One region of the Methylophilus sp. DMC18 genome, then DNA from elsewhere that is predicted to be linked to it. Evidence: predicted binding sites of a transcription regulator. Region 1 holds the regulator's gene; each other region holds the start of a gene.

Region 1 (7,675 bases):
TACGACGCCAACGCCGAGTATGCCGAGGTGATTGGCGGCACAAAAGCCAACCCGAACGGAACGGCTGGCAGCCGCGTCAAGGCCACCATACAGCCTAAAAATAAAACCACACCGCCTGTCATTGACAACAAGCCAACCTCTCAACAGGGGTTACGGATGAATCGCTCCTTGCAACTCAAGGTCGAACCTGCCCCTGCCGAAAACACTGGTGAGCAAGGCAAAGAGTAAGCATAAAGATGGAAACCATGGCAGCAGATCAGAACCATTTGCAGGTCAACCGCCTGAAAAAAACCTATCAGGGCCGTACCGTCGTCAAAAACACGACGCTTGAGTTACGCAGTGGCGAAGTGATCGGCTTGCTGGGTCCCAACGGGGCAGGCAAAACCACCAGCTTTTACATGATTGTCGGGTTGGTTGCGCTGGATGAAGGCAACATTACGCTGAATGGCGCCGACGTGAGCCGCGCGCCCATGCATGAGCGCGCGCGCATGGGCCTGGCTTATCTGCCCCAAGAAGCATCCATTTTTCGCAAGCTCAGCGTAACCGACAACATCCTCGCCATTCTTGAAACCCGTCCCTATACGGAAGAGCAGCGTGAGGCGAGGCTTGAGTCCTTGCTGGATCAATTGCATATCCAGCACATCCGCAACAGTCAGGCCGTCAGCTTGTCTGGTGGCGAACGTCGACGCGTTGAAATTGCGCGCTGCCTGGCCACTGACCCTAAATTTATTTTGCTGGATGAACCGTTCGCCGGGATTGATCCGATTGCGGTGATCGAAATCCAGAAAATCATCCGCTACCTGAGCAGTCAGAATATTGGTATTTTAATCACCGACCACAATGTGCGCGAAACGCTGGATATCTGTGACCGCGCTTATATTGTCAATGAAGGCGCTGTGTTTGCAGCAGGCACGCCCGATGAAATCATTCAGAACGAAGGTGTGCGTGAAGTGTATCTGGGCAAGAATTTTAGGCTGTAATCCGTCATGAAACAGAACCTGCAATTACGTATTTCGCAAAATCTGGCGCTGACGCCGCAGCTGCAGCAATCGATCCGTTTGCTGCAACTTTCCACGCTGGAACTGAACCAGGAACTGGAAACCATCCTGCAGGAAAACCCGTTACTGGAAATGTCAGACGGTGAAGAAGGCGAGTTTGAAGATAACACACCGCCTCCCCCCACTGTAGAAGCTGAGCCGACAGATGCCAGCTCGTTTGACATGGCAACACAGCAAGAGATCACCGCACCGGCAGAAAGTCTGCGTGAAGACTTGCACGATGAGCTGGGCGGGAGCGAGAGCGACCTGCCCAATTTAAACGAGGAATTCACGCCGCCAGAGTTTGAAGATGATTATGAAGAGTTTGGCAGCACCAGCAACTGGGACGAAGCCGGACGCAATCATCAGGAAGACGAAGACAGTGACTTTTCCAGACAGGAAACCACCAGCATCAGTTTGCGCGAGCATCTGATTGACCAGATACAACTGGCACATTTGTCGCAACGAGACATGAGCCTGGTCAAACTGCTACTGGATAGCATCACTGATGATGGCTATCTGGAGCAAGATCTGCAGGAGATTGTAGAGCACTTGCCGCTCGAACTTGAGGTCGAGCTGCTGGAACTGGAAACCGCCCTCAAGCTGATCCAGAATCTGGACCCTGTAGGCGTTGGTGCGCGCGATTTACGCGAGTGCCTGCTCTTGCAACTGACGCGTTTGCCGCAAGAAACGCCACACTTGCAAACTGCCATTGCCATTGCCAAAGACCACCTGGCGCTGCTGGCCAACAAAGACTTTGTCAAACTGCGCAAGGTGCTTGGTTGCGATGAAGCGGTACTCAAGGCGGCGCAGCACCTGATCCGCCAGCAAAACCCCAGACCCGGCAGCGAGTTTTCCAGCTTTAGTCACGATCACTTTATCCAGCACGATGTGGTGGTTAAAAAAATCAAGGGCATTTGGGTCGCCTCCTTAAATGATGGCGTGATCCCCAAACTGCGCATCAACCAGATGTATGCGGACATCCTCAAGCGCAACCGCGAGAGTTCAGGCCAATACCTGCAAAGCCAGATGCAGGAAGCCAAGTGGATGATTAAAAATATCCAGCAGCGCTTCTCGACCATTTTGCGCGTGTCACAAGCCATTGTAGATCGCCAGCGCAACTTCTTTGAACATGGTGAAATTGCCATGCGGCCACTGGTGCTGCGTGAAATCGCCGAAGAACTCGACTTGCATGAAAGCACAGTTTCCCGCGTCACCACACATAAGTATATGCTCACACCGCGTGGCGTCTATGAACTCAAATACTTCTTTGGCAGCTCGGTGGCCACAGATGCAGGCGGCTCCTGCTCTGCCACCGCTATCCGCGCCTTGATCAAGCAAATGGTGGCCGAAGAAAACCCGAAAAAGCCTTTGTCGGACAACCAGATCACCGACACACTGGCACAACAAGGTATCGTCGTTGCCCGCCGTACCATAGCCAAATATCGCGAGTCCCTGAATATTCCGCCCGCGAACTTGCGCAAAACGCTCTAAACAAAAAAGGCCGCAGATGCGGCCTTTTTTGTTTCTCAGCTCAAATCACCTGATTGTGATCTTGGCAAATTTACGTTTACCCACCTGGGCGATCACTGTCACACCTTTAGTCAAAGGCAGATTCTTATCATCCACCTTGACGCTGTCGAGCTTGACGCCGCCTTGCTGCACTGCGCGCATGGCTTCACTGGTGCTTTCAACCAAGCCCGCCTGTTTTAACAATTGGCTAATGCCGATGCTCTCGCCTTCAATGGTCACTTCAACTTCGGGCACGTCATCCGGGATGCCGCCTTTGGCACGGGTCTGGAAGTCCTGCAAGGCTTTTTCAGCCGCGGCTTGACCATGGAAACGCGCCACAATTTCTTGGGCAAAGCCGACCTTGATATTGCGGGGATTTTCACCGCTGGCGACTTGCGCCTTCCATTCGGCAATGGTTTCCAGCGTCGCAAAAGACAGCAAATCAATATAGCGCCACATCAGTTCATCTGAAATCGACATGATCTTGGCAAAAATAGTCTCTGGCGCCTCGCTAATGCCAATGTAGTTACCGAGTGATTTAGACATTTTATTGACGCCATCCAACCCTTCCAGCAGCGGCATCATCAGCACACATTGCTGCGACTGGCCGGCCTGCTTTTGCAACTCACGCCCCATGAGCAGGTTAAACTTCTGGTCGGTACCACCGAGCTCAAGATCCGCTTGCAGGGCGACCGAATCATATCCTTGCAGTAACGGGTACAGAAACTCGTGAATCGCAATCGGTTGATTACCCTTGAAGCGTTTGGAGAAGTCATCGCGCTCCAGCATGCGGGCCACGGTATGGCTGGCAGCCAGTTTAATCATCCCCGCCGCGCCAAGTTCACTTAACCAGTTGGAGTTAAAGACAATTTCGGTTTTGGCAGGATCAAGAATCTTGAAGACTTGTGCGGCATAGGTATCGGCGTTGGCCTTGACCTGCTCCACGGTTAAGGGTGGACGGGTGGCGCTTTTGCCAGTCGGGTCACCAATCATGCCGGTAAAGTCACCGATCAGGAATAAAATCTGATGGCCCAGATCCTGCAACTGGCGCAATTTATTAATGAGGACGGTATGACCCAGGTGCAAGTCGGGCGCGGTAGGGTCAAAGCCTGCTTTCACACGTAACGGCTTGCCTGTTTTCAGTTTCTCGACCAGCTCCTGCTCGATCAGTAACTCATCTGCGCCACGCTTGATAATGGCCAACGCCTTGGCAATTTCTGGGCTCAATGCTGGCACTTCAGATGAGGGTTGTTTGGTATCGGTCATGCGGGTATCCGTCAAATACAACGATGCGCACTGATGGCACCGTCTCAAATAAGTAAAACAGCTATTTTAACGTAATCCCATGCATTTCTGTAAGCGCGGCTGGAGCAGTGTTAAAATGACACCCATGCAAGTTTCTGCCGATCGCTCCCAGCCACGTTTGTTTATTGGACTGATGTCCGGTACCAGCCTGGACGGGGTGGATGCCGTGCTCACCTCGCAACGGGGCGAGCAACTGACACAAACGGCCACCTATTTTCTGCCCTACCCTGACGCGCTTAAACAGCGCCTACTGGCCTTGCACACGCCCGCCAATAACGAGTTACACGAGGCCGCAGTGGTTGCTAACCAGCTCGCAGAACTCTACGCGCAAGCCGTCAAGCAACTGCTTAAGCTCGCCGACATCCGTGCCGAGGCCGTGACAGCCATCGGTTGCCATGGCCAGACCATCCGGCACTGTCCGACACTGGCAGAGGGCATGGCATACACCATACAATTGGGCAACCATGCCCGCTTGGCAGAATTAACAGGGATCACGGTCATTGGCGACTTCAGAAGTCGCGATATTGCCGCTGGCGGCCAAGGTGCACCGTTAGTGCCGGCCTTTCACCAGGCGGTGTTTACGAGTGCAGACAGGCATCGCGTCGTCATTAATATCGGCGGCATTGCCAACTTGAGTGATCTGCCAGCACACGGACAAGTCACAGGCTTTGACTCGGGACCCGGCAACCTGCTCATGGATGCCTGGACGCAGCAACACACAGGCCAGCCCTATGATGCGGGCGGGCACTGGGCAGCGGGCGGGAAAATTAATCCAGACTTGCTCAATGCCATGTTGGCCGATCCTTATTTTGCACTGGCCGCGCCCAAAAGTACGGGACGTGACCTGTTTAACGACACCTGGTTAATGCAACTGCTGCATCAGTATCCCGACAGTGCACAAAATGTGGCGCGTACTTTGCTTGAGTTAACAGCAGTGAGCATCACCGATGCACTGACGCGATTCTGCCCAGGGGCTCAGGAAGTCTACGTCTGTGGGGGTGGTGCCCATAATCTGGCCTTGCTGAATAGACTGCAGGCGCTGTCTGGCCAGTCCATACAGCTGACGGATCAATTGGGCGTTGGCGTGGACTGGGTGGAAGCGGTCGCCTTTGCCTGGCTGGCGCAACGCTGTGTAGATCATTTGCCAGGCAATTTGGCCGCTGTCACCGGCGCGGCGGGGCCACGCATTCTGGGTGCCGTTTACCCCAACTAAGCACCGGCAACGACGCGTAGCAATGATTCCCAAAAGCAGTGCAAACGCACCAGTGACTTGATTACATCTGGTGCAGGCTTTTGATTGTTTTTTTAACTTTTCCGCGACAGTCACCGCACAAGCGGTGATAAAACAAAACGATTGCGTATAATTTAACCAACTTGATTAAAGACTGAGTACGTTATGGCTACCAAGGCGACCATTACATTTGACAACGATAGTAGCGCAATTGAGCTACCAGTATTAAAAGGCTCACTGGGCACGGATGTGATTGATATCCGCAGCCTGGGCAAACATGGTTATTTCACGTTTGATCCTGGCTTCATGTCTACCGCATCGTGTACATCTGGCATTACCTTTATTGATGGTGAAAAAGGGTTGCTTTACTACCGTGGCTATCCGATTGAGCAACTGGCCGAGAACTGTGACTTCCTTGAGGTCTCGCACCTGTTGCTGCACGGCGAACTGCCGGATAACAATCAACGTGAAGAATTCGTGAGCACCATCAGCGAACACACCATGTTGCACGACCAGATGAGCAATGTATTTCGTGGGTTCCGCCGCGATGCGCACCCGATGGCGGTCATGATCGCGGTCGTAGGCGCCATGGCGGCCTTCTATCCAGACAACAACAATGTGTCCGACCCGGAATCACGTAAAGTGGCTGCCATGCGTCTGCTGGCCAAAGTTCCCACCATTGCCGCCTGGAGCTATAAGTACAACATCGGCCAGCCATTCATGTATCCCAAAAACAAATTGGGCTACGCCGAAAACTTTATGCACATGATGTTCGCCACGCCCTGTGAAGACTATGTGCCCAACCCGATTCTGGCCCGTGCGTTTGAGCGGATTCTGATTCTGCACGCAGATCACGAGCAAAATGCTTCTACCTCTACCGTGCGTCTGGTCGGCTCCAGCGGCGCCAACCCGTTTGCCTGCATCGCAGCCGGCATCGCCTCGCTATGGGGCCCCTCACACGGTGGCGCCAACGAAGCCACACTTAACATGCTGGAAGAAATCGGCGACGTCAGCCGCATCGGCGAATTTATCAAACGAGCCAAAGACAAAACCGACAGCTTCCGCCTGATGGGCTTTGGTCACCGCGTTTATCGCAACATGGACCCCCGCGCTTCTATCATGCGAAAAACCTGCCATGAAGTGCTCAATGAACTGGGCCTGCACGATGACCCGATGTTCAAACTGGCGATGGAACTGGAAAAAATTGCGCTTGAGGACGAATACTTCGTTTCGCGCAAACTCTATCCAAACGTGGACTTCTACAGTGGCATCGTCATGCGCGCCATGGGCATCCCCAATTCGATGTTTACGGCGATTTTTGCCCTGGCCCGCACTGCAGGCTGGATTTCACAATGGTGTGAGATGAACGCCGACCCCGAACAGAAAATTGGCCGTCCTCGGCAATTGTATGTGGGGTCTGAGCGTCGGGAATTCGTGCCTTTGCATCAGCGTTAGTTTCGCGATGCAAATAGTGAAGAAATAAAAAAACGCCAGACATCATCTGGCGTTTTTTTATTTTGAGTTACGCTAGTTTTTAAACCGAGAATGAACTACCACATCCACAAGTGGTGGTCGCATTCGGGTTACGAATGACAAATTGTGAGCCTTGCAGGCTATCGGTATAGTCGATTTCTGCGCCCATGAGATACTGCAGGCTCATCGGGTCAATCAACAAGGTCACGCCGTCCTTGTCCACTTGGGTATCGTCGTCGTTCACTTCTTCTTCAAAGGTGAAGCCATACTGAAAGCCGGAACAACCACCACCGCTCACAAACACACGCAATTTCAGCTCTGGCGTACCTTCTTCATCAATCAGCTCTTTGACCTTTTTGGCAGCATTATCGGTAAATACCAAAGGACTAGGCATTTCAAGGGTGGCTTCTGTGGTCATCATAGACTCCTGTAAAATTCGTATTCAGTATATGGCGGTAATCCGCCGGATTTCAAGTGGCCGCGTTTAGCTGGCTTCTGTCGTTGATGTTTCTGTGGGGCTTGCTTCCGACTGCTCACCCAGATAAATCAGTTTTCCTTCAATCACTGCACCGGTGTGCATTTCGAGCGATTTGTAATACAGGTCGCCGATAATACGCGCCTTGCTTTGCAACTCGATAAAGACGGAAGACCGCACCGGCCCGCGTATCATGCCGTTCAGTACAATTTTGGAAGCCTCTACACTGCCGGTCACCGCCCCGTTTTCACTGATAATCAGTGTACTGGGATGGGTTTGCTTTTCAATCACATTACCAACGATCAAGCCATCTACTCTTAAGCCACCTGCAAACTGCATATTGCCATTTAACTGCGTTTCATGCCCGATCAGGGTATCAATGTGACTGTCAATTTGAACACTTTTCTTGAAAAACATGCGACTTCCTGTTCCGAATTTACTTAAATGGCAATCCTGATTGCGTCAGCGCTGCTCACACAGACTCAATGCTTGGTCATGTTCTTGTAAAAAACCAGCTCCTCTTTGAGCTTGATATTTTCGTCCTGCTGCGCAGTCAGTGTTTTGGCCAGGTTGTTGCTCGTTGCCAATTCCACCTGTAACTCACGCTGGGAAGCGATCAGTTTCTTCTGCAACTCTATATTT
Region 2 (7,675 bases), on a different contig from region 1:
CCTGGAAGCGCGGACGGTCAATACCAATTCCTTGCAAACCTCAGAAACCGCAGTTTGGTGTGTGGAAAATGTGGCGGCCGAGGCCTGTACCTCTCCAGCTACAGCCTATACCGGACCAGACAGTAACTTGTATTGCAAAACCAGCAACTCCACCGATTCAACTTGTAGCAACGCTAACGGTTCTCTGGGATCAGTGCTGAATTTTGGTGACGCAACAGCATGCTATGTGCCCATTGCCCGTAGCTGTGATGGCAAGCTCAAAACGCAAATTGGGCAACGTAAAATTTACTTTAACAATAACAATGCCCGTGCTGACTTTAAACCTGGTAATTTACCGGCAGCGTATAGAACTAAACTGGAAGAAGGTTATAACGCTTTAAGCCAGATGAAAGCCTTGCCTGCCACCGATCCGAAAATGACAGATACTCAAAAAGCCGACAAGCTGGTTGATTACCTGATTGGGAATAAGACCTATGAAGACAACAGTATGAATACAGCGCCTGCCAACCGCTTATTCAGAGAGCGGCAGGCAACACTGGGCGATATCTCACAATCTCGCCCCAGTTATTTCAGGGCTTCGAACGTTGATTATCTCGATCCCGGCTATAAAGCTTACAAAACTTGGGCTAAAACACGTACAGCCGCCGTCTATGTCGGGGCTAACGATGGCATGCTACATGCGTTCAATGCCAATGACGGCACAGAGCTATGGGCTTTTATCCCATCTCCAGTCATTCCGAATCTGGCCAATCTGGCAGATAAGGAATATGGTGCCAATTACCATACCAATTATGTCAATGGCAGCCCGGTGGTCACGGATATCTGTATCTCAGCTTGCACCGGGGACAATGCGGAGTGGCGTACGATTTTGGTTTCCGGGCTAAACGGGGGCGGGCGTGGCTATTTTGCGCTGGATGTGACCACACCGGAAAACCCACAAGTCCTTTGGGAGTTTTATGCTCAGCCAGATGGCATAAACAATACGCTAGGCTACAGCTTTGGTAACCCGATGGTGACTAAAATGCTGGATGGGCGGTGGGTGGTGCTTTTGACTTCTGGGTACAACAACGGCACCAATGCTCGCAAACTCAACGATGGCACCTTTGTTGCAAACAATCCGGTCGGCGATGGCCGTGGCTATTTATATGTCCTCGATGCCAGAACAGGCAGCCTGTTAAAAACATTGACGACTGGCGAGGGGGATGCTGCCAACCCGAGCGGCTTGGCAAAAATTTCCGGCTACGCTGAGCAAATGTTTGAGAACAACACGGTATTAAATGTCTATGGTGGCGATTTAAATGGCAATATCTGGCGTTTTAATATCAATACCAATACCGTCAATAAAATTGCCAGCTTGACTTCGGGTGGCGGTACTGCACAAAAAGTGACTACCCAGCCAGAGTTGGGCAAGGTCGATAAGAATATGGTGGTCATGGTGGGTACTGGCAAGTTTCTGGAGCCTGCCGATTTGACCAATACGCCTCAGAACTCAGTCTATGTGTTCAAGGATAGCGGGCAGACCACGCCAATTGGCCGTAGTCAGTTAACGACGCAAGTGTTAAGCGGGGATCGTACGGTGTCCTCCACTGGCACGGTGAATTTTGATTCTGGCTATGGCTGGGTGCTGGATTTTCCTGTAGGGGAACGTGTCAATCTGGATCCATTGTTACTCAATGGCGCCCTGATGATGCCAACACTTGTACCAAGTAGCGAGGCTTGTAGTGGTGCCGGCTATGGCTGGTTTAACTTCTTTAACTATAAAAAAGGCGGCTCTTTGTTGCCTGGTGGTGCCATTTCTGAGCGTATGACCACACCCGCCGTTGGTTTTAATATTGTCTATGACGGGAATGGCGTGCCGCATGTTGTGGTGACTGGCAGTAATGACCCTACCCCGCAGCAATTAAGCCTGGATGACCAGATATTTGGGTTGTCGGGTTCCAGCAAGGCCACGGTGATTTTCAAGCAAAAAAGCAATGGTAGCTATGGCACCAAGCAAAGCTGGCGTGAATTGATCCAGTAACCAATCCCAGTAACCAATCTGAGTTGTGCAATAAAAAAGCCCCGTAAACGGGGCTTTTTTATGTGATACGGATTACTTTACCTTTTTTGCAAATACATACAATATCAGGCAAATTGCGACGACGATGCCAATCAGTGTGTAGATGCCTGCTGCGCCTAAAAACATGGTTGCCTCCTTCTCGTCCGGTTGAAGAGAAGTTTTATTGTAGGCAAACGTCAGGCGGGTGTCTATCAGTTGAGGGCTGGACCAGTTAGGTGTCTGGGCAAGCAACATGCGATGCAATGCCACGCTATGACCTGCGTAGCGGTGTGAGGCAAACTGCCGGTGTGTTTTACACGACTTCCAGCGTCAGCTCAGCAGGTTTGTAAATTGCCTGAATGTTGCTGTCTGCAGTGATATCTTCAGCCAGATACATAATGTCCTGCGCCGTCATCAATTCTGGCATGCTGGCGGTATAAGTCAGCGGCTCGTCTTGTTGCAAGTCTTTCATGGGGCGTCCTTTAGTTCTGTTTATGTATACTTGTATTAACGTCATCAGGTTTCCATTCTTGAATTAATTTGTTCATGCGATCATTTAAATCTATGTTAATGGTCTTGTATGACGCTTTAATGAAGTAATCCAGCTTTTATAAGGGCTGTCGGCCGGTTTGGCTTAAAATATTGGCAGGGTTGAACAACAAAAAGGAGTCGGATGCATGCGTGCGAGTCGGTTTATGTGGGTTGTGTTGATGGCCATGCTGGCGGCAGTGGGGTATTGGTATTGGCAATCGCTGCAGTTGCCAGCGTCTGCACCTGCGCAAAATGCGTTGGCTCATACCATCAATGAGTGTGATTTGATTGCTAGTAAGGCAGCGGCCGCGTTACCAGAGCAACTACCCTTCCAGAAGCTGGAAAAAGCGGCTAGACAGTCACGCGTGTTGGAGCATTGCATGCAAGACCGGAGCTATCAGGAAAATCCTGACTGGGTGGTTGCCGCGAACAAGCAGGCGAAAGCGATGGCCTCTGCCCAAGGAATTTCAGACAGCGAAGCCTATGAGACATTGCGCCGTAAAGCCATGTTGCAGTCAGACCAGCAACCGGGCTACTGGCGCAAACGGCCTTGAGGCATCAGCGCTTTTGACCCAGGTAGTCGGTTTTGCCCAGTGGCACCCCAATATGGCGCAAAATGTTGTATGCCGTGGTGACATGAAAATACACATTGGGCATGACCCATTTTTCGAGATAATCCAAGCCGGTGAAGGTCAGATCCACTTTACGTATGGTTAACACCACTTCTTTATGCTCGGCGCCTTCCAGCTGTGAAGGCTTGATGGCTTCGAGAAACGCGACTGTCTTGGCGATTCTGGCGTAGAGCTGTTCAAAACTCGCTTCATCATCCGCATATTGCGGAATGTCTATGCCTGCCAGTCGTCCACCCGCCCCTTTACTCATGTCGCTCACCAGTTGCACCTGTTTGGTTAATGGGTACATGTCCACATACAAACGGCTATTCAGTAGCACTTCTGGTGCGACTTTTTTCTGTTCTGCATAGGCTTCCCCTTGCCGCAGAATGTGCTCGAGATTTTGCAGGTTACGAATCAGCGGGGCGATACTGGCATCATAAAGTTGCATGTGGAATACGCTTTCAATAGTCATGACGCCGATATTGTAGCGCCTCTGCAATGTGCTTATCCAGAATGTATTCGGCCTGGGCCAGGTCAGCAATGGTTCTTGCGACCTTGAGGATGCGGTGATAGCTGCGGGCAGACAGTGAAAACTTTTGCACCGCCATTTGCAGTAAGTGATTCGCCTGGTCACCCAATTGGCAATGGGTGGAAATTTCGAGCGCACCCAAGGCTGCATTCGGTTTCTGTTGGCGGGTCAGTTGACGCTCTCGCGCCTGAATCACGCGTGCACGAATGGCCGCACTCTGTTCACCATGATGGTCATGTGACAACTCTTCTGGTTTTAGTGCTGGTACATCAATATTCATGTCTATCCTGTCCAGCAGCGGGCCGGAAAGTTTGTTTTTATAGCGCAGAATTTGCTCAGGCGTACAGCGGCAGCGTTGGTTATAGTGCCCGTAATAGCCACATGGACAAGGATTCATCGCTGCAAGCAATTGAAACTGGGCCGGGAAAGTTGCCTGTCTGGCTGCCCGAGAAATGGTGATATTGCCACTTTCCAGCGGCTCGCGGAGCACCTCCAGCACTTTCCTGTCGAACTCAGGCAGCTCATCCAAAAATAATACGCCGTGATGGGCGAGGCTGATTTCTCCGGGTCTGGGCACACTGCCGCCACCCACCAGTGCCACGGCAGAGGCGGTGTGATGTGGCGCCCTGAATGGCCGCTTTTTCCATTGGCTGGCCGGAAACTGGCCGGTCAGTGACAAAATTGCCGCACTTTCCAGCGCTTCCTGCGTAGTCATGTCTGGCAGAATGCTATTAAACCGGTTCGCCAGCATGCTTTTGCCTGTGCCTGGCGGGCCGCTCATCAATAAACTATGTTGGCCCGCCGCGGCAATTTCCAGGGCGCGCTTGGCGCGTAATTGACCTTTGACTTCGAGATAATCCGGAAAGCTTAACGAGGATTCTGACAGCACCAGCGGGTGAGGGGGCAGCGATTGTTTGCCAGACAGATGGGCACAGACTTCAAGCAGGCTATTCGCGGCAAAAATGGAACACCCCTCAACCAGGCTTGCCTCATGCGCACTCTCCTGGGGCAAAATCGCCGCCCTTTTGTGCGCCGGGCCCTGAATCAGTTGGTAAGTCATCGCCAGGGCGCCGCGTATCGGCCTTAACTCGCCTGTTAATGCCAGCTCACCAGCGATGACATAGTTGGCCAGCGCTTGTTTAGGTAATTGCCCGGAGGCTGCCAGAATCCCAAGCGCAATCGGTAAATCGTAGCGGCCCCCCTCTTTGGGCAGATCTGCCGGTGCCAGGTTAACTGTAATCCGCCGCGCCGGGAATTCAAACTGTGCGGTTTGAATCGCTGCCCTAACCCGGTCTTTGCTCTCTTTCACTTCGGTTTCTGGCAGCCCGACGATAGTGAAGCTGGGCAGGCCATTGGCGAGATGCACTTCTACCACCACTTCTGGTGCATCCATCCCACTCAGGGCCCGACTGTATAACACGGCCAAACTCATGTAGCACTCCCGCACCAAAGAATGCTAACAATTGTAAATTAAATTTTACTTTCTGGCGGCATTGGCTTGTTCTAGCTGGCTGATTTTTTCTTCAAGCTGTTTTAATTGTTGCTGCGTGCGTGCCAGCAAAGCGGCCTGAATATCAAATTCCTCGCGCGAAACAAGTTCCATTTTGGGGAGCATGCCCTGAATTAGTGCATGCAAGTTGCTTTCAAGCTCTGAAATGGGGCTTGAATCAATTAGTTGTTTGATTTTAAAAGATAATTCTTTAATTTTTTCATTTGAAAATAGCATGGCAGGCTCTCCTTGGGATCACATTTTAGCATGTAAGGCCCTCGAAAAAAGGGGTGTAAATGGTTGATTTTTATGTGTTTTCAATTAAAAACATGTTGTTGTGTTGCTAATGTAAGTATTTAATTTAAGTATTTTAATTAAGATATTGATTTTTAATAGCTATGTGGGTTGGCACGTGCCTTGCTTTTAGGTCAATGTTGTTTCATTCTCGTTTACAACAATTTGATCAAGATTTTCACAGAGAGAGGACCTATAAATGCGTCAATCTATTTTGCTCACAGCAGTATTGAGTGCAATGTCATTTGCACAAGTTTCATACGCAGCTGAAGAAGCCAAGGAAGAAGCCAAATCTGACTGGACTGCCACTGGTAACATCGGTGTGGTATCTGACTACTACTTCCGTGGTATTTCACAATCCTGGCATAAGCCAACCGTGCAAGGCGGTATGGATATTACGCATTCCAGCGGTTTCTATACTGGCCTTTGGGGTTCTGGTGTAACACCAAATACCTATCCTGATGCCACTACTGAAATTGATATCTATGCCGGTTATAACGGTACGATTCCAACCGTAGAGAAATTAGGCTACACCGTTGGTATTTACGGCTACCTGTATCCAGGTGGTTCATGGAAAAAATACAGAGGCTCTACTACAGTTGATAGTAATGGTAACCCAGACCCAAACAGACCTTTGACTCCAGGGGGTGGGCGTTGGGATACTTACGAAGCAAACGTTGGTGTTTCTTATGACTGGATCAGTGCAAAACTGTCGTACACTCTGACCGATTGGTTTGGTGCAGATAAGTCTACTGGTTGGGATGGCAGTACTAAAGGTTCAACCTATGTTGAGCTGAACGCTGCTTATCCATTGCCATGGTGGGATTTGACTCTGATTGCTCACGTTGGGCGTTTGAACGTCTCTGGTAAACTTGATAGAACGTTCTCCACCGACGGCATTAACTTGCCTAGCGATTCTCTTTCTAAAGCAACTGACCCAGACTACACAGACTGGAAAATCGGCTTAAGCAAAGCATTCAAAATCGGTGCTACAGAAGGCTGGAATGCGGGTGTGTATTGGATTGAGTCTGATAACTCACGCTACTGGGGTTACAGAGGCTACGGCGGCTCAAGCTTTAATGGTAAAGGCACTAACGGCGCAGTTGAAAGCAAAAACCTGAATGATGGTCGTTTAGTTTTAACATTAGGCCGTACATTCTAAGTAAGCAAGTTTTAGATCTGGCGGGCATGTGCCTGCCAGAGTTAACAACGGGAGAAGCAAATGAAATTTGTATCCGCAATAATCAAGCCATTCAAGCTTGATGAGGTGCGTGAGGCTTTGTCCAATATCGGCGTACAAGGCATCACTGTCACTGAAGTCAAAGGATTTGGCCGTCAAAAAGGGCACACTGAGTTGTATCGTGGTGCTGAATATGTCGTAGATTTTTTGCCTAAAGTTAAACTCGAAGTTGCGATCAAAGATGACATGCTGGATCAGGTCGTAGACGCGATTGAAAAAGCAGCCGCAACAGGCAAAATCGGCGATGGCAAAGTCTTTGTCTTCGATTTGGAACAAGTTTACCGTATACGTACCGGCGAAACCGGTCCGGATGCGCTATAAGAAAGGGCTTCTGTTATGAAGAAAATTCTTTCCATATTATCGCTGGTCGCCGTGATGGGTCTGGCGGCAAGCCCAGTCAGTTATGCAGAAGAAACTGTGACCGAAACCATCACAGTACAAGAAACCGTTTCTACTGATGCGGCACCTGCGGCCGAAGCGCCTGCAGCGGCCGAAGCTGCCCCTGCTGCTGAAGCAGCACCAGCCCCGACGCTGGATGTGGGTAATACCGCGTTTATGATTGTTGCCACTGTGCTGGTGATTTTGATGACGATTCCTGGCCTGGCGTTGTTCTACGGCGGTTTGGTACGTCAGAAAAATATGTTGTCAGTGCTGATGCAAGTGTTTGTTGTCTTCTCTATGATTTCTGTATTGTGGGCTGCGTATGGTTACAGCATGGCTTTCAGCGAAGGTAACATGATTGTCGGTGGATTAAGCAAGGCGTTTCTGGCGGGTATTACACCTGCTAGTTTGTCTGGCACGATTCCAGAGTATGTATTCTTGACCTTCCAGCTGACATTTGCTGCCATTACACCGGGGTTGATTGTTGGTGGTTTTGCTGAGCGTATGAAGTTCTCTGCTGTATTGTTGTTCACGGCATTGTGGGTGACTTTTGCCTACA
Region 3 (7,675 bases), on a different contig from region 1:
GTTCTGCCAGTTGTGCTTTGCTTTCAGTGGCCGCAAACACGCGCTCCACCGCCAGGTAAACATTTTCATAACAGGTCAGCCAGGGCAGCAGGGAGTGGTTCTGGAACACCACGGCGCGCTCAGGACCCGGCTTGGCGATTTCACGGCCGGCACAAAACAGGTAGCCGTCTGTCGGTTGCAACAAGCCGGCAATCAGGTTGAGTACGGTCGATTTGCCACAGCCGGAGTGGCCGATGATGGAGATGAATTCGCCTTCCTGGATAGACAGGTTGATGTCTTTTAAGGCCTGGAAACTGCCTTTTTTAGTGTTGAAAATCATGTTGACGTTTTCAATCAACACATAGCGGTCTTGTTTTACAGCGGTGGTCATGATCAGAGTCCTTTACCAGTCAATGAGGTGTCGTGGTTATTCGTAGCTATAGCGTTTGGCCAGCATGACCAGGCACTGCTCCAGCAACAGACCGACGATGCCCACAATGAAAATCGCGATGATGATGTGCTCAACGTTCAGGTTGTTCCATTCATCCCACACCCAGAAGCCAATGCCCACGCCGCCGGTCAGCATTTCTGCCGCCACAATCACCAGCCAGGCGGCACCGATGGAGAGACGCACACCGGTCATCATGTAAGGCATGACATACGGCAGCAGGATTTTGGTGATGACTTTCCACTCGGACAGGTTCAGTACCTTGGCCACGTTCATATAGTCTTGCGGCACTTTGCTGACACCAACGGCGGTGTTGATAATCATGGGCCAGACCGCGGTGATGAAAATCACCCAGATTGCGGCCGGGTTGGCCGCTTTGAATACCAGCAGGCCGATCGGCAACCAGGCCAGTGGGGATACCGGCTTGAGCAGGCTGATAATCGGCGCCGCCATTTTTGACATAAAGGCATAGCGGCCGATGATAAACCCCATGGGGATGCCGACAATCGCTGCCAGTGCAAAGCCGGTGGCGACGCGTTTGAGCGAGTTCAGGATGTTCCAGCCGATGCCCATGTCATTCGGGTTGTTGATATAAAACGGGTCGCTAAACAGCTCCACCGCCGAATGCCAGGTCTGCACCGGTCCTGGCAAACCCTGAGTCAGGGCGGCCACGGTAGACCAGATGGCGCCAAAGATCAGCAAGCCAATCACAGGCGGCAACAGTCCTTCAAACACGCGTTTGGCCATTGCCGCCCATGCCCCGGCTTTTTTGCTTGCCGGGGTGGCTGCTGTTGCGGTGGCCGAGAGAGGGCTCACCACCGCGACAACCGGTTTTGCTTGCTTGGCTGGCATTGCTTTGGCAGCCTGCTCACTGTTTTGCATGATTTTTTCCTTGTTAAAGCTGACGACACTCATGGTGACTCTCCTTGAAAGAATTACGCTTTAACCTTGAAGCTGTTGGCATAGGCTTTGGGGTCTTTACCATCCCAGACCACACCGTCAATCAGCTTGCTGCTGCGCATCACGTCTGTCGGCACGCTAATGCCCAGAGATTTGGCGGCTTCGGTATAAATATCAATGCGGTTCACCTTTTTCGCCACGCCGAGGTAATCCGGGTCAGACTTGAGCAAGCCCCAGCGTTTGTGTTGGGTCAGGAACCACATGCCGTCTGACAGGTAAGGGAAGCTGACCTTGCCGTCATTGAAGAACTTCATGTAGTTGGGGTCTTCCCATTTTTTGCCGATACCATTGTCGTAGTGGCCGAGGAAGCGACCTTCAATCACTTCTTCTGGCGCATTCACGTAAGCTTTGCCTGCGATCAACTTGGCCACTTCGGCACGGTTTTTGGTCGCATCAATGTAGCGTGAGGCTTCGAGGATGGCTTTGGTCAAGGCCAGCGCGGTATTCGGGTTCTTGGCGATAAAGTCAGCGGTGGTGCCCAACACTTTTTCCGGGTGGTCTACCCAGATATCTTGTGAGGTGGCGACGGTGTAGCCGATCTTGTCGTAAATGGCACGGGCGTTCCAGGGTTCGCCCACGCAGTAGCCATCCATATTGCCAATCCGCATGTTGGCGACCATTTGTGGCGGCGGTACGACGATGGTTTTCACGTCCTGCATTGGATTGATGCCATAGGTCGCCAGCCAGTAGTACAACCACATGGCGTGCGTGCCGGTGGGGAAGGTCTGGGCGAAGGTAAAGTCGCGGTTTTCGTTATCCAGCAAACGTTTCAGCGTCGCACCACTGGTCACGCCTTTTTCCTTAAGCTGGTTAGCCAGCGTGATGCCCTGGCCGTTGTTGTTCAGCGTCATCAGCACGTTCATGTCTTTTTGCTGGCCGCCGATGCCCATTTGTACGCCGTAGATCAGGCCATACAACACATGTGCAGCATGCAATTCACCATTGACCAGCTTGTCACGTACGCCTGCCCACGAAGCTTCTTTAGACGGCACAATCTTGATGCCATATTTTTTATCAAAGCCCATTTGCGCGGCGACAATAATCGGCGCACAGTCCGTCAGCGGGATAAAGCCCACTTTCACTTCGGTGATTTCTGGCGCATCAGAGCCAGCCGCCCAAGCCTGGCTACGGATGGCGGAAGGCACCATGTTCATCATGGCGGCAGCACCAAACGCGCCTGCCAGCGTATTCATAAAGAAATGGCGGCGTTGCTGGTTCACCTGGTCAACCGGCGTTGCCTCGGTGGGGGATACATTTTTTTTGTCAGAACTGCTCATGTCGGCTCCTTGAGATTTGATTCGAAAAAGGGGTTCGGAAAATACAAAACAAAAAAGGCGTCCTGAATGCAGACCGTGGTCTACACTCAGGACGCCTTTGTCCTTTTGCTTGCAAGCCCTTTTGCTAAAAGGCTGCGGTACTTACATTAATTTAATAACGGGTATAACTCAGTTGTTAGGCAAATTACCTGATATCAGGCATTTGCCACGGAGCATATTTGACAGGATCGCCGTTGATCCAGCTTGCTCTTAGATAAGCACTAGCAAACGGCATGCCAACTTTATTTTATTTTTAAGTGATTGAATTTTAATGAAAATATTAGTTTCTTTTGTAAAGGGGCATATTATTGCCGGGCATAGTTGCACTGCTTTCGTGCGAACTGCTCAACATTGGCGCATGACTTGGGCTGGTGTGCGAGGAGCCCGAGCAACAGGATGACCATACACGCCAGTAATAGACTTAAGCCACGCCAAAAGGCCAGCGGATGACGTTCCAGCAAAGGCGGATGGGCATGACGCAGAAAGGCTGCATTCGGTTTACGCAGGTCAAATAAGAATTCAGAGGCCTGCGCATAACGTTTTTCTGCCTGCGGGTGCACGGCACGGGCGATGGCGGCGTCGACCCAGGCCGGAAACGCCGGTTGTGTATAGCGAATCTCCCGGTAATACAAACGTGACAGGTGTTGCGGATGTTTTACCTTCGCGACCTCTGTCCCATAGGGCAGTTTGCCTGTGAGGCACTGGTAAGTGATCACCCCCAAGGCATAAATATCCGATTGTGGCGTTGCTGGCCATCCCAGAAACTGTTCTGGCGCCGAGTATTGCAGCGTGCCAGGCAAGGTTACCGTGCTTTCTAGCTCGCTCATTTCTTCGAGACCAGCCACGCTCACGGCCCCAAAATCAATCAAGGTGATCTGGCCATCGGTATCGACCAGGATATTTTGCGGCTGCAAGTCGCGGTAGACCATCTCCAGTCGATGAAAGGCTTCCAGGGCGCTGGTGATCTGTTCCACCAGTTGGCGGACGGTCTCTAGGGATGGTTGCGGGTGATCCAGCAGCCATTGTTGTAAGGTTTGCCCCGGCACATAGTGCATCACACTATATAAAAACTTGCGCGGAGAAGCTGACGTATACGGCCGTAATATATGGCGATGGCTGATGCGCCTGGCCACCCATTCTTCGAGGTAAAAACGTTCCAGTGCCTGTGCATCGGCGGACAGGTCCACCGATGGGACTTTGAGGGCAACCTGGGTGCCCGTTTGCAGGTCACGTGCCAGGTAAACATGGCTGCGGTGGCTATGATGCAGGCAACGCAAAATATGGTAACCATCAAACGGCTTACCTTCTTCTATGGCCGGGGCAAAGGGGAGTGCCTGCATGCTTTGTGTCAGCGAGGCCATGTCATGGTCGGGCAGTTGTAACAAGCGCACCGCCAGTGCTGTCAGGTTATCCTCGCTACCGCGTGCATGCGCGAGTTTAACCCAGTGCTGGCAGAGACGATTGAGGTCGCTGGCGGTTTGGATATCCTGCAAGATTTCTTCTGAGGTCAGGTGTTCAAATACGCCATCAGACATCAATAAATAAACATCGCCTGCTTCCGCGGCCTCGCTGTGATAATCAATTTCTGGTTGCGGGCTCATGCCCAGGGCGCGTGCCAGATAGCTATGTTGATCATCGACCCAGAAACGGTGGTCTTCGGTCAGGCATTGCAATTGCTGGTCACGGAGACGGTAAATGCGCGTATCGCCCAGATGAAATACATGGATAGCCCGTGATTTAATGATCAGGGCGCTAAAGGTACAGACGTAGCCTCTGTTTTTGTCAAAACGATAAGGGCTGCGAAACGTCTGCGCATTGAGTGTGGCATTAATACTGCGTAAGACTTGCAACCCACCAGACTTGACTGACCATTCTACAGGGGTGAGCGCGTAATCTTGTATAAACTGCTGAATGGCCAGCGTACTAGCCTGGTCGCTGACATCGCTGCTACTGATGCCATCGGCAATGGCAAATACCCAACCTTTGCCAGTAGCAGGCGGGCTGTCTTGTGTGGTGAGGCCGAACGCATCCTGATTGACTGGTTTGCGTCCGGCCTCGGAGCAGGCGCCGCTTTCTATCTGCAAAGAGGCAGGCATGCCGTTTAGTAAGACTTGTAAGGCAGGAACTTGCCGCTCATGGTGATTTTGACGCGATCGCCTTTAGGGTCGGCTTCGCGTTGCAAATCCATATTAAAGTCAATGGCGCTCATGATGCCATCGCCAAACTCTTCGTGAATCAAGGCCTTAAATGTGGTGCCGTAGACGCTGATCAGTTCGTAAAAGCGATAAATTAATGGATCGGAGGGCACCGCAGTGGGTAACGATCCTTTATAAGGTACCACTTGTAGTTGGCTTATGGCTTCTCCAGGCAGTTGTAGCAGTTTTCCCAAGGTATTGGCTTGTTCGGCAGAGAGGGTCATTTGGCCAAGTAGGGCGGCCGTTGTCCATTCCTTGCTCAAACCAATGGCCTCAGCAAGTGTTTTCCAGGACAGTTGCAAGGCATTTTTTTGTAACACTATCAGTTCTGTGACTTCATCTCTTGTCATGATTAACTCCATTGATATCGTGTGGGACGGGCTCACTGCCACGACGAGCAGGCGAGCATTGTTTACAGTTTACGTTTGGGTTGTGTGCGCACATGGGTGGTATACAGCGTCAGGCCGGTAAAGGCCAGGCCGCCCACCAGATTGCCAAGCGCAGTCGGGATTTCATTCCATACCAGATAGTCTGCAATCGAAAAATTGCCGCCCATGATCAAAGCAAATGGAAACAGAAACATATTGACGACCGAGTGCTCAAAGCCCATGAAAAAGAACAAAAAGATTGGCATCCACATGGCGATCACCTTGCCGCTGACGTTGGTTGAAATCATGGCCCCCACCACGCCCAGCGACACCATCCAGTTGCACAACATGCCACGGATAAAAATGGTGATCCAGCCATCCAGGCCATATTTGGCGTAGCCCAGTGTTCTGGCCTCGCCTATACCGGCGACTTTGGTGGCGATGGCGCCGCCATCGGTATTAAAGCCATAGGTGAAGATAAAAGCCATCATCCCGGCCACCGTGAGCGCGCCAGCAAAATTGCCAATAAATACCAGACCCCAGTTACGCAGGATTTGCGGCCAGGTCACGCCGGGGCGTTTGTCCAGCCAGGCCAGCGGAGTCAGCATGAAAACGCCGGTCAGCAAGTCAAATCCCATCAGGTAGAGCATGCTGAAGCCCACCGGAAACATGACAGCTCCTACCAGAGGAGATTCTGTCGCCAAGGCAATACTCACTGCAAACACAGCGGCCAGCGCCAGAATGGCACCCGCCATATAGGCGCGAATCACGGTGTCACGCGTGGCCATATAAATTTTTGATTCACCGGCGTCTACCATCTTAGAGACAAATTCGGCGGGGGCTAGATAAGACATTGCATACCTCTTACTTTCTTGGATGAGTCCAAAACAAAAAGGCGTCCTGACAGTCAACCCGCTTGAGTCTACTGTCAGGACGCCTTTGTCCAGATTGCTGAATTGGTTGGTACCCGCTGTATTCAAATCACCAGGATTCAAACACAAGCCAGGGGACCACCTATTTATACCCGCGCTTCCGCCATTGGAATCGCGTTAATTGATTGATAGCAATTGTTATGCCATGTATTAATATTGCGAATAACACTTTGTTTTAATGCTGTTTTTGTCCATATTTTACGGTTTTATAGGTGTAGATATACACCGCGTATATGCACAGGCATGGTGCGCATGCCCGATCCTGAGCGGTTAATCGCGGGAAAAATGTGTCTGTGCAAGAATGTTTTCCGCGATATCCACAATTTTGCGGTTTTGAGTCATGGCCGTACTGCGCAACTGTTTGTAGGCTTCCATTTCATCAATATCAAACTTGCGCATTAGCAGGCCTTTGGCGCGTTCGATCACTTTGCGCTCTGACAAGGCTTTTTTAGTATCGGCCAAGGTGACTTCCATCTCGGCAATCTGTTGCGATTGCTGTTGCAGCAACTGCATGATAGAAGTCACGGGTGCCGTATGCCTAGCTTCATTTGCCTGAAATTGCAGCGCACTCTCGACCGGAATCGACAGGTTGAAGAAACTACTATCCAGGGGATGATTGGGATCAGCGCTTTGCGTCATGGCATCCAAATATTGCTTTGTTTGTGCCAGGTCTTTTTTCGCATGGGCAGAAAGTTCTGCCAGCATGCGGTGCATGGATTGCACCAGCTGGCATTGAATTAGCCAGATTTCACTCAGGCGCTCACTGCACAACGCAAACCAGGTATCACTGGCGCTGGTATTGAGCGTTTGCTGATCTTTGGCCACCGTCAGCTGGTGACGCAAGTGCTCATGCTGCTGTTGTAGGCGTGAGCTTTGCAGGACCGCCCATGCCTGCTGTAGCTCCTGGGCGCCAAACTGGCTGAACAGTTCAAAATGGCGATTTTGCTGTGTGATCAATTCCAGCAGTTTTTGCTGATGCTCGCTTTGCATGCTGCCTGAGCCAAATAAATAAGAGCCGACTGCACGCTCCTGACCGGCAAACTCCTTGGCTTGCACCAGGTTGTAGAGCGTCAGCAAGCTGGTGGAGACCTTGCTGTTGACCGAGCTGTCCGTGATCTCGAAAATCAGCGAGATCAAGCTTTGTATAAAGCGGTTATAAGACTCTATGCAATCCGCAAATGAGATCTTGAGTAGCGTAATTTGATGACGTAAGTTTTTAAGCTGGTCCAAACCCAGCAAAATCCAAGAGATGAGCGTCAACTGTTTGGCATCGGTCAGCGCATGGCGGTCCAGATATTGTTGCAAGGCTTGCCTGAAATCAGTTTCAATTTGCTGATTTTGCACGACGATATCCGCACGTGCCTGCGAGAAGCGTTTGCCGGAAGACGCTAAATAAAGACAGCTGGCACCACGTTCAGCCTGAATTTGATGAATGAGCTGCCCAATTCTTTCGACAAAAGTAATTGAGCTATCCAGG
Region 4 (7,675 bases), on a different contig from region 1:
GGATACTCATGGTTGCCTTTGACCAGAAGTGTATGCGTCTGGCTAAACAAGGCCAGCGCTTCTTTAGCATGGGCCAGCGCTTCTGGGTGGTGCGTACTCATCATCAGGTTGAGCACGATCCGTTGCGACAACATGCGCTGGCGGCCAGAAAGGTTGATCAGCGCCACCATGCGGTCACTATTCAGGATGGTGTGCTGGCCGGGTTTGTCGGTCTTTTTCATGGCGTGCATCGGTCTGTCCTCTGAGTCACCCTGGTTATCGTTGCACCCATATCTTGCCATCCCTGACTTCGACCGGGTAAACATTCAGACACACGGTTGCGTCCTCAAGACAGAGGCCAGTGCGTAGCTGGTAGTGATGCTTGTAAATCGGCGAGGCGACTACAGGCTCGCCGCCCAAATCACCGACCAGGCCGCGGGATAGCACATTGGCCTCGCTATGCGGGTCGTGATTATCCAGCGCGTAGAGCTGGTCGTCTTTAAGGCGGAAAATAGCAATTTGTTGGCCTTCAATCAGGGCACAGACCCCCATATTCGGCCAGATATCCTCGAGTGCGCACACTGGGTGCCATGCGCCTGCCTCGGCAGGCTGGGCGTTTGTTGCTTGTAACTGATTCATAGACGGTTTCCTTGATTACTCTGTTGCTGCCAGGATGGGGATGACCTTGGCGGCAGGTGCGGTCTGCTGTTTTTCTGCGGGCGTGGCCGGGCGGATCTGGTTGCGCTCATTGACGAAGACAATATTGTCGTCACCTGCCACACTATTGACGAAGCTGCGGAAGCGCTTGCGCACTTCGGGGTCAGTAACGGCGGTTTTCCACTCGTCCTGATAGTTGTCTACCACGTGTTGCATTTGGGATTCCAGTTCAGCGCCCAGCCCTAACGAATCCTCAATCACGACTTGCTTGAGGTAATCCAGGCCGCCTTCGAGGTTATCACGCCAGGTGCTGGTGCGTTGCAGGCGGTCAGCCGTGCGGATATAGAACATCAGGAAGCGGTCTATCATGCGGATGGCGTCTTCTTTGCTGAGGTCGCTTGCAAGCAGCTCGGCATGGCGTGGCTTCATGCCACCATTGCCGCACACATAGAGGTTCCAGCCATTTTCAGTCGCAATCAACCCCACATCCTTGCCTTGCGCTTCGGCGCATTCACGCGTGCAGCCCGAGACACCAAACTTGATTTTGTGTGGGGCGCGCAGGCCTTTGTAACGGTTCTCCAGCTGCACGGCCAGGCCGACACTGTCATCCACGCCATACCGGCACCAGGTGGAGCCGACACAGCTTTTGACGGTACGTAACGATTTGCCGTAGGCATGACCAGATTCAAAGCCGGCAGCAATCAACTCTTCCCAGATATTGGGTAATTGCTCCACGCGGGCGCCAAACATGTCCACGCGTGCGCCGCCGGTGACCTTGGTATACAAGCCATATTTTTTCGCGATCTGGCCGATGGCGATCAGGCCATCAGGCGTGACTTCGCCGCCCGGCATGCGTGGCACCACCGAGTAGCTGCCGTCTTTCTGGATGTTGCCCAAGAAGTAGTCATTGGAATCCTGCAAGGACGCCAGGTCTTTTTTCAGGATAAATTCGTTCCAGCATGAGGCCAGAATGCTAGCGGCGGTGGGTTTGCAGATATCGCAGCCCAGGCCCTGGCCGTGTTTATGCAGTAACTCGTCAAACGATTTGATCTGGCCCACACGTACCAGGTGGTAAAGCTCCTGGCGCGAGTAGGGGAAGTGTTCGCACAGGTGATTGTTGACGGTCATGCCCAGTTTCACCATCTGTGCTTTCATCACCTGCGTCACCAACGGCACGCAGCCACCACAGGCGGTACCGGCTTTGGTGCAGGACTTGATGGCGCCTATGCTGCAATTGCCAGCCGCCACCGCTTCGCCAATCGCGCCCTTACTGACATTATTGCAAGAACACAGCACCGCGGTATCCGGCAGGGCATCCACGCCCAGGCCAGGTTTTTCCTTGCCATCACTGGCTGGCAGAATCAGGAATTCAGGATTTTCCGGCAGCGGCATTTCGTTGATGGTCATCTGTTGCAGCGTGCCGTATTCATCGGCATTGCCAATCAGCACGGCGCCCAGCAGTTTTTTGCCATCTTCGCTGACGACGATTTTTTTGTAGATATTGCGCACCTCATCGGTGTACTGGTAGCTTCGGCAGCCATGGGTTTTGCCATGGGCATCGCCCACGCTGGCAACGTCCACCCCCATCAGTTTGAGCTTGGTGCTCATATCTGCGCCCTGGAAAGTGGTCGATGTTTCACCCAGCAGGTGTGCGCAGGCAGTACGGGCCATGTCATAGCCAGGGGCGACCAGGCCGAACATCTCGTCGTTCCAGCTGGCACATTCGCCGATGGCGTAAATATTGTGGTCACTGGAGCGGGAAAAGTCATCAATGGCGATACCGCCACGCGCGCCGATGGCCAGGCCGGATTCACGTGCCAGTTCATCGCGTGGACGGATCCCGGCAGAGAACACGATCATGTCGGTTTCCAGCCAGGTGTCATCAAAAAACACCATGCGGTGGCGTGCAGTCGCTCCATCGACAATCGCCGTGGTATTGCGGCTGGTGTGCACGTGTACACCCAGCTCCTCAATTTTGCTGCGCAGCACTTTGCCGCCCGCTTCGTCTACTTGCACCGCCATCAAACGGGGCGCAAATTCAACCACATGGGTTTCCAGGCCCATGTCTTTCAATGCCTTGGCACATTCCAGGCCCAGTAGGCCACCGCCGACCACCACGCCGCTCTTGGCGGTTTTGCCTGCTGCTGTCATGGCTTCGAGGTCTTCAATGGTGCGGTAGACAAAACAGTTTTCACGGTCACGCCCGGCGACAGCAGGGACAAATGGATAAGAGCCAGTCGCCAGCACCAGTTTGTCGTAGGGCAAGATCGTGTCGTCTGTCAGTGTCACGGTATGCTGGTGGCGGTCAATCTGGCTGACGCGCGCATTCAGGCGTAACGTCAGGCCTGGCCGTTCATAAAACCCAGGCTCGACCAGCGACAGGTCTTCCGCCGTGCTGCCCGAGAAAAAACTGGAGAGGTGCACGCGGTCATAAGCCGGGCGTGGTTCTTCGCCTAGCACGGTCACTTGCAGGTTGGCGGCGGCAAGGTCAGGGTGGCGTTTCACCAGTTCTTGCACAAAGTAGTGTCCCACCATGCCGTTGCCGACGACGAGGATGCGTGTGTGTTGATTCATCTTGTATTCCTAATCAGATGCAAGCAGGCAGTGTCACGTTGTTTTTCATGTCAGTTGCGAGCATTGCGTTATCAAACTCAAAGCCTAAAAACAAAAACGGCGTCCATAGCCTATGCCGCGATTGCACATTGCAATCCTGCGAAACAAGCTATGGACGCCGTTGTCCAGTATGAGATTTGCCGACGATGGAAAATCTCTGATTTAAAAATGGCATGATAAAACGCCACTTTGTGATAAAAAAAGCAATTGGCATGCCAACCGCCAGGATGGGGGCGCAGATGAATCAGGATTTATGCTAAGTCATTGTTCCTGATGTGTTTTATCTGCAAGCTTGCGTGTATGTTTGAGCTTGCGGGCACCGTGCTATCCATCTGCCATTGGTCTGGTGCACGCTAATGAGGCATGTGCACAGGATTGCACCATTCTTGGCGCAATCCTGTGCCGACAGGCGTTCAACTGCATTCAGGTGCGCGCGTGATGTCCTTATCCCGCATGGGTTTTGCCATGCAGTTTGACCAGCCGCTTGAGTTCCGGCACGCAGGAGCCGCAACTGGTGCCACATTTCAGCTTGGCTTGCAGCGTCGGTAAATCCGCTCCCATTTGACAGGTCTCGATAATCTCGTTTTCTGAGACATCCAGGCAGTTACAGACGATCTTGCCGCGTGATTTTTGTCCGGTGGGTGGGGCTGCCAGCGGCGCCAGTGCCCATTTGCGCAATTCATCGGTGAACTGGCCTTCGAGCATGACTTGCTTGAGCCAGTCTGCGGCCAGCATTTCACCAATCAGGCGCACCGCACTGACTTGGCCTTGCTCGACCAGAATGCGTTTACTGATGCCGCGTTTGACATCATCCAGCCGTAGCATGGGCGCATCTTCGACCATGCCAAGCAACTGATCCAGCCGGGCGATCAGTTGGCTATCCGGGGCAGCGTGGTGCGCCGCGCGCAGAATCAGCATGCCGTTGCCACGGCCATACAGTCCCACGGTGGCGTAATCAAAGGCCACCAACAGCGCGCGGATGTCGGCGAGCAAGTGCAGGTCGTTGCAGCTGCGCATCACCGTCATTTGCCAGGGCAAGCTCAACTTTTCGATCTTGACCGCCGTATGCTTGAGTTCCGGTTGCTTGGAGGTTTTATCAAAAGCCGGTGGCATCAACACATTCACGCCCAAGCCGTGCATAAACTGGCTGCCCCAGTGCATGGGAATAAACAGCTCCGCCGGTTTGACTTCGTCGGATTGCTGTACCTTGATGATTAACTCACCGCGCTTGTTACTCAGTTTAACGATGTCGCCCTCGCTGATCTGGCGACGTTGCATGTCATCGGCATGCATGGAGACCACGGGCTCTTCGACGTGGTTGTAAAGCTGCGCCAGGGTGCCGGTACGGCTCATGCCATGCCACTGGTCGCGCAGGCGGCCGGTCAGCAGGCGGAAGGGATGGCGCGCGTCCGGCTTGTCGGCGGTCGGCTTGTACACCGCGCTGACAAAATGCGCCTTACCGCCCGGTTTCTGGAACACGCCATCGGTGTACAAGCGGGCTTCGCCCTGGCTGGCGCCCGATTTAAACGGCCATTGTTGTGGCCCGCGGGTTTCCAGAATCTGGTAACTCAAGCCAGTGATATCAAGGTCGCGGCCACGCGTGCTTTCACGGTGCTCGTTAAAAATGGTTTCGGTATTCGGGTAGTTAAACAGGGTGTCTGGTTTACCCAGTTTTTGTGCCAAACGGTGGGCAAAGTCGACCACTGCCTCCCAGTCATGACGGGCTTCACCCGGCTTGGGGGCGGCTGGCTGCACGCGCGTGATGCGGCGCTCCGAATTGGTGACCGTGCCTTCTTTTTCGCCCCAGGTCGAGGCAGGCAGAAATACATCCGCATAGACATTGCTGTCGGTATTGTTAAACGCATCTTGCAACACGACCAGCTCAGCCTGTTGCAGGGAGGCCAACACATTGTTGAGGTCTGGCATGGAGTGGGCGGGGTTGGTGCAGGCAATCCAGATCGCCTTGATCTCGCCGCTTTTAACCGCCTCAAACATCTCTACCGCGGTTTTGCCCGGCGCGGCCGGGACGTCGGGCACGCCCCACAAGCGCGCGACTTCTGCACGGTGTTCGGCATTGGCGAGGTCGCGGTGGCCCGACAGCAGGTTGGCCATCCCGCCGACTTCGCGGCCACCCATGGCGTTGGGTTGACCGGTCAGCGAGAATGGGCCTGCGCCGGGCTTGCCGATCTGACCGGTGGCCAGATGCAGGTTGATCAGCGCGGCATTTTTTTCAGTGCCATGGATGGACTGGTTCAGCCCCATGCAATACATGGACAAGGTCGGGCCCGCACCAAACCACTTGGCGGCCTGAATGATATCGGCCTCAGGCACGCCACAAATATCGGCTACCATCTTGGGCGTGTATTCGCGCACGGTTTCCTTGAGCGCTTCAAAGCCTTCGGTATGGTTGCGGATATAAGCCATATCGAGCAAGCCTTCCCACAGCATCACATGCAACAGGCCGTTAAACAGCGCCACGTCGGTGCCGGGCAATATCGCCAGGTGCAAGTCTGCCAGCTGTGCGGTATCGGTGCGGCGCGGGTCTACCACCACAATTTTCATGTCTGGATTCTTCGCCTTGACATCTTCAATGCGGCGGAACACAATCGGGTGGGCAAAAGCGGTATTGGAGCCGGCAATGAACAGGCATTGCGTATGGTCGATATCCTCATAACAGGCCGGTGGTGCATCGGCGCCCAGCGTGGCCTTGTAACCGGCGACGGCAGAACTCATGCACAGGCGCGAGTTGGTATCGACGTTGTTGGTGCCAATCAGGCCTTTGGCCAGCTTGTTAAATACATAATAATCTTCAGTCAGCAACTGGCCGGAGATATAAAAAGCCACCGCATCCGGGCCATGGGTGTTGATAATCTCGGCAAAGCGCTCAACCACATGATCGAGCGCGGTATTCCAGCTGACGCGCGTACGCGGCAGGTCACGCGACAGGCGCAGTTCCGGGTAGAGGGCGCGTGCGTCCAGTTTGGCGGTCAGGTGCAGGGTCGAACCCTTGGTGCACAGGCGGCCAAAGTTGGCCGGATGCTCGGGGTCACCTTTGACATCGACAATCTGCTGGCCCTCGGTGGTAATGATGACGCCACAGCCGACACCGCAATAGCAGCAGGTGCTGCGGGTTTCACGTCGTTGCGGATGGAAGGAGACCGGTACTGCGGTGAGCAGATCGTTTGCAGTCTGGAGTTGTTGCTGTTGCGACATAAGGGAGCTGTCCGTGTTGCCTGAAAATTACGGGTTTAATTGCAGATAGACCATGCCATCTTCGACCTTGACTGCATAGCAGGCGGTCTGGCCGACATCGGGCGCTTCGGCCTGGCCATCGACCAGGCTGATTTTCCAGCTATGCAGCGGGCAAGCGACTTTGTCGCCGTAGATCAGGCCTTGTGACAGCGGGCCCCCTTTGTGCGGGCAACGGTTGTTGAGTGCGAATACGCGGTCATCTTCGGTACGGAACACGCCGATATCGATCTCGCCATGACGCACCACGCGCGCCCCCAGGGCAGGGATGTCATTCACTGGGCAGATTTTAGTCCAATTCATTTTTTTCCTCTTTTCGTCTTTTTCATGCGAGGCTGGTCTTACGAGACCAGCAGCAGATAAATCAATAACACATTGACGCACAATGAAATAATCGCCAGCCATTGCCACTTCACTAGGCGTGCGCGGGCAATCAACGGTGTACGCGGGATGACGATGGGCCTGAGTTCGCCATGCTCCAGTGCCAGCAGCATTTCTTCAGCGGTTTCAAAGCGGTGTTCCGGTTTGCGGGCAATCGCTTTCAGGATAATGTTTTCCAGCCAGGCTGGAATTTCCGGCCGGTAGCGGCTGGGGCGCACCGGTTCACCAAAGCGCGGGGACTGGAATGGCTCGATTTCACCATAAGGATATTTACGCGTTAGCAGGTGATACAGCGTCACCCCTGCGGCGTAAATATCGGCTTGGCGGTCCGCCAATTTGCCGTCGAACAACTCCGGTGCCATAAAACTGGGGGTGCCGGGGTTTTCCATCTGTTCGGGCATGGGCAGCGTGGTATTGAGCGCGACCCCAAGGTCCAGAATGCGCAGCCGCGTATCACTGCCGAGGTGGATATTCGCGGGTTTGATATCACGGTGCACAATATTGAGCCGGTGCAGCATGCTCAAGCCACGCAACAGATCCTGGCCGATATTGGCCACGCCGTTGATGGTGAAATGATGACCCGCGTCCAGCCGTTGCTGCAGGGTGGCCCCTTCATGCCAGGTCATCACGTAATACAAGTGCGTGCGTTGCTCGCGCGTGAGCGGCAAAATTTGCGGCACACATTGTGATACCACGCGCTTGCCCAGCCACTCCTCGTTGAGCAGGGCTTCGCAACTGGCCTTATCCTCAGCGCGGGCGGGTTGCAGGGTTTTCAGCACAAATAATTGCCCGGCGG

The links. The regulator sigma-54, encoded in region 1, starts transcription at its own class of promoters, with help from an activator protein. The targets are predictions, from matches to a motif close to TGGCACNNTTCCTGCT.
Region 2: ACT53G_RS11265 (TorF family putative porin) is a predicted target of sigma-54. The motif match lies at 5,608-5,623, and genes of this name have one in related genera.
Region 3: ACT53G_RS01055 (CmpA/NrtA family ABC transporter substrate-binding protein) is a predicted target of sigma-54. The motif match lies at 2,927-2,942, and genes of this name have one in related genera.
Region 4: nirB (nitrite reductase large subunit NirB) is a predicted target of sigma-54. The motif match lies at 3,493-3,508, and genes of this name have one in related genera.

The regions. Positions count from the first base shown of each region.
Region 1 covers NZ_JBQUZE010000007.1:5,536-13,210, forward strand. Annotated here, with positions in the region: gene lptA (lipopolysaccharide transport periplasmic protein LptA) at 1-228, shown strand, start outside; gene lptB (LPS export ABC transporter ATP-binding protein) at 237-980, shown strand; gene ACT53G_RS14080 (RNA polymerase factor sigma-54) at 987-2,531, shown strand; gene tyrS (tyrosine--tRNA ligase) at 2,577-3,815, opposite strand; gene ACT53G_RS14090 (anhydro-N-acetylmuramic acid kinase) at 3,940-5,067, shown strand; gene gltA (citrate synthase) at 5,251-6,540, shown strand; gene erpA (iron-sulfur cluster insertion protein ErpA) at 6,620-6,976, opposite strand; gene ACT53G_RS14105 (bactofilin family protein) at 7,043-7,450, opposite strand; gene ACT53G_RS14110 (hypothetical protein) at 7,516-7,675, opposite strand, start outside.
Region 2 covers NZ_JBQUZE010000004.1:269,831-277,505, forward strand. Annotated here, with positions in the region: gene ACT53G_RS11230 (pilus assembly protein) at 1-2,020, shown strand, start outside; gene ACT53G_RS11235 (hypothetical protein) at 2,093-2,308, opposite strand; gene ACT53G_RS11240 (hypothetical protein) at 2,352-2,510, opposite strand; gene ACT53G_RS11245 (hypothetical protein) at 2,716-3,123, shown strand; gene ACT53G_RS11250 (DUF1993 domain-containing protein) at 3,128-3,631, opposite strand; gene ACT53G_RS11255 (YifB family Mg chelatase-like AAA ATPase) at 3,645-5,144, opposite strand; gene ACT53G_RS11260 (accessory factor UbiK family protein) at 5,190-5,438, opposite strand; gene ACT53G_RS11265 (TorF family putative porin) at 5,695-6,657, shown strand; gene glnK (P-II family nitrogen regulator) at 6,718-7,056, shown strand; gene ACT53G_RS11275 (ammonium transporter) at 7,072-7,675, shown strand, end outside.
Region 3 covers NZ_JBQUZE010000001.1:213,437-221,111, forward strand. Annotated here, with positions in the region: gene ACT53G_RS01045 (ABC transporter ATP-binding protein) at 1-370, opposite strand, end outside; gene ntrB (nitrate ABC transporter permease) at 407-1,342, opposite strand; gene ACT53G_RS01055 (CmpA/NrtA family ABC transporter substrate-binding protein) at 1,363-2,664, opposite strand; gene ACT53G_RS01060 (bifunctional protein-serine/threonine kinase/phosphatase) at 3,009-4,799, opposite strand; gene cynS (cyanase) at 4,805-5,248, opposite strand; gene ACT53G_RS01070 (formate/nitrite transporter family protein) at 5,311-6,120, opposite strand; gene ACT53G_RS01075 (nitrate regulatory protein) at 6,469-7,675, opposite strand, start outside.
Region 4 covers NZ_JBQUZE010000001.1:198,321-205,995, forward strand. Annotated here, with positions in the region: gene ACT53G_RS00995 (type IV pili methyl-accepting chemotaxis transducer N-terminal domain-containing protein) at 1-221, opposite strand, end outside; gene nirD (nitrite reductase small subunit NirD) at 256-618, opposite strand; gene nirB (nitrite reductase large subunit NirB) at 634-3,210, opposite strand; gene ACT53G_RS01010 (nitrate reductase) at 3,694-6,462, opposite strand; gene nirD (nitrite reductase small subunit NirD) at 6,490-6,801, opposite strand; gene ACT53G_RS01020 (bifunctional protein-serine/threonine kinase/phosphatase) at 6,840-7,675, opposite strand, start outside.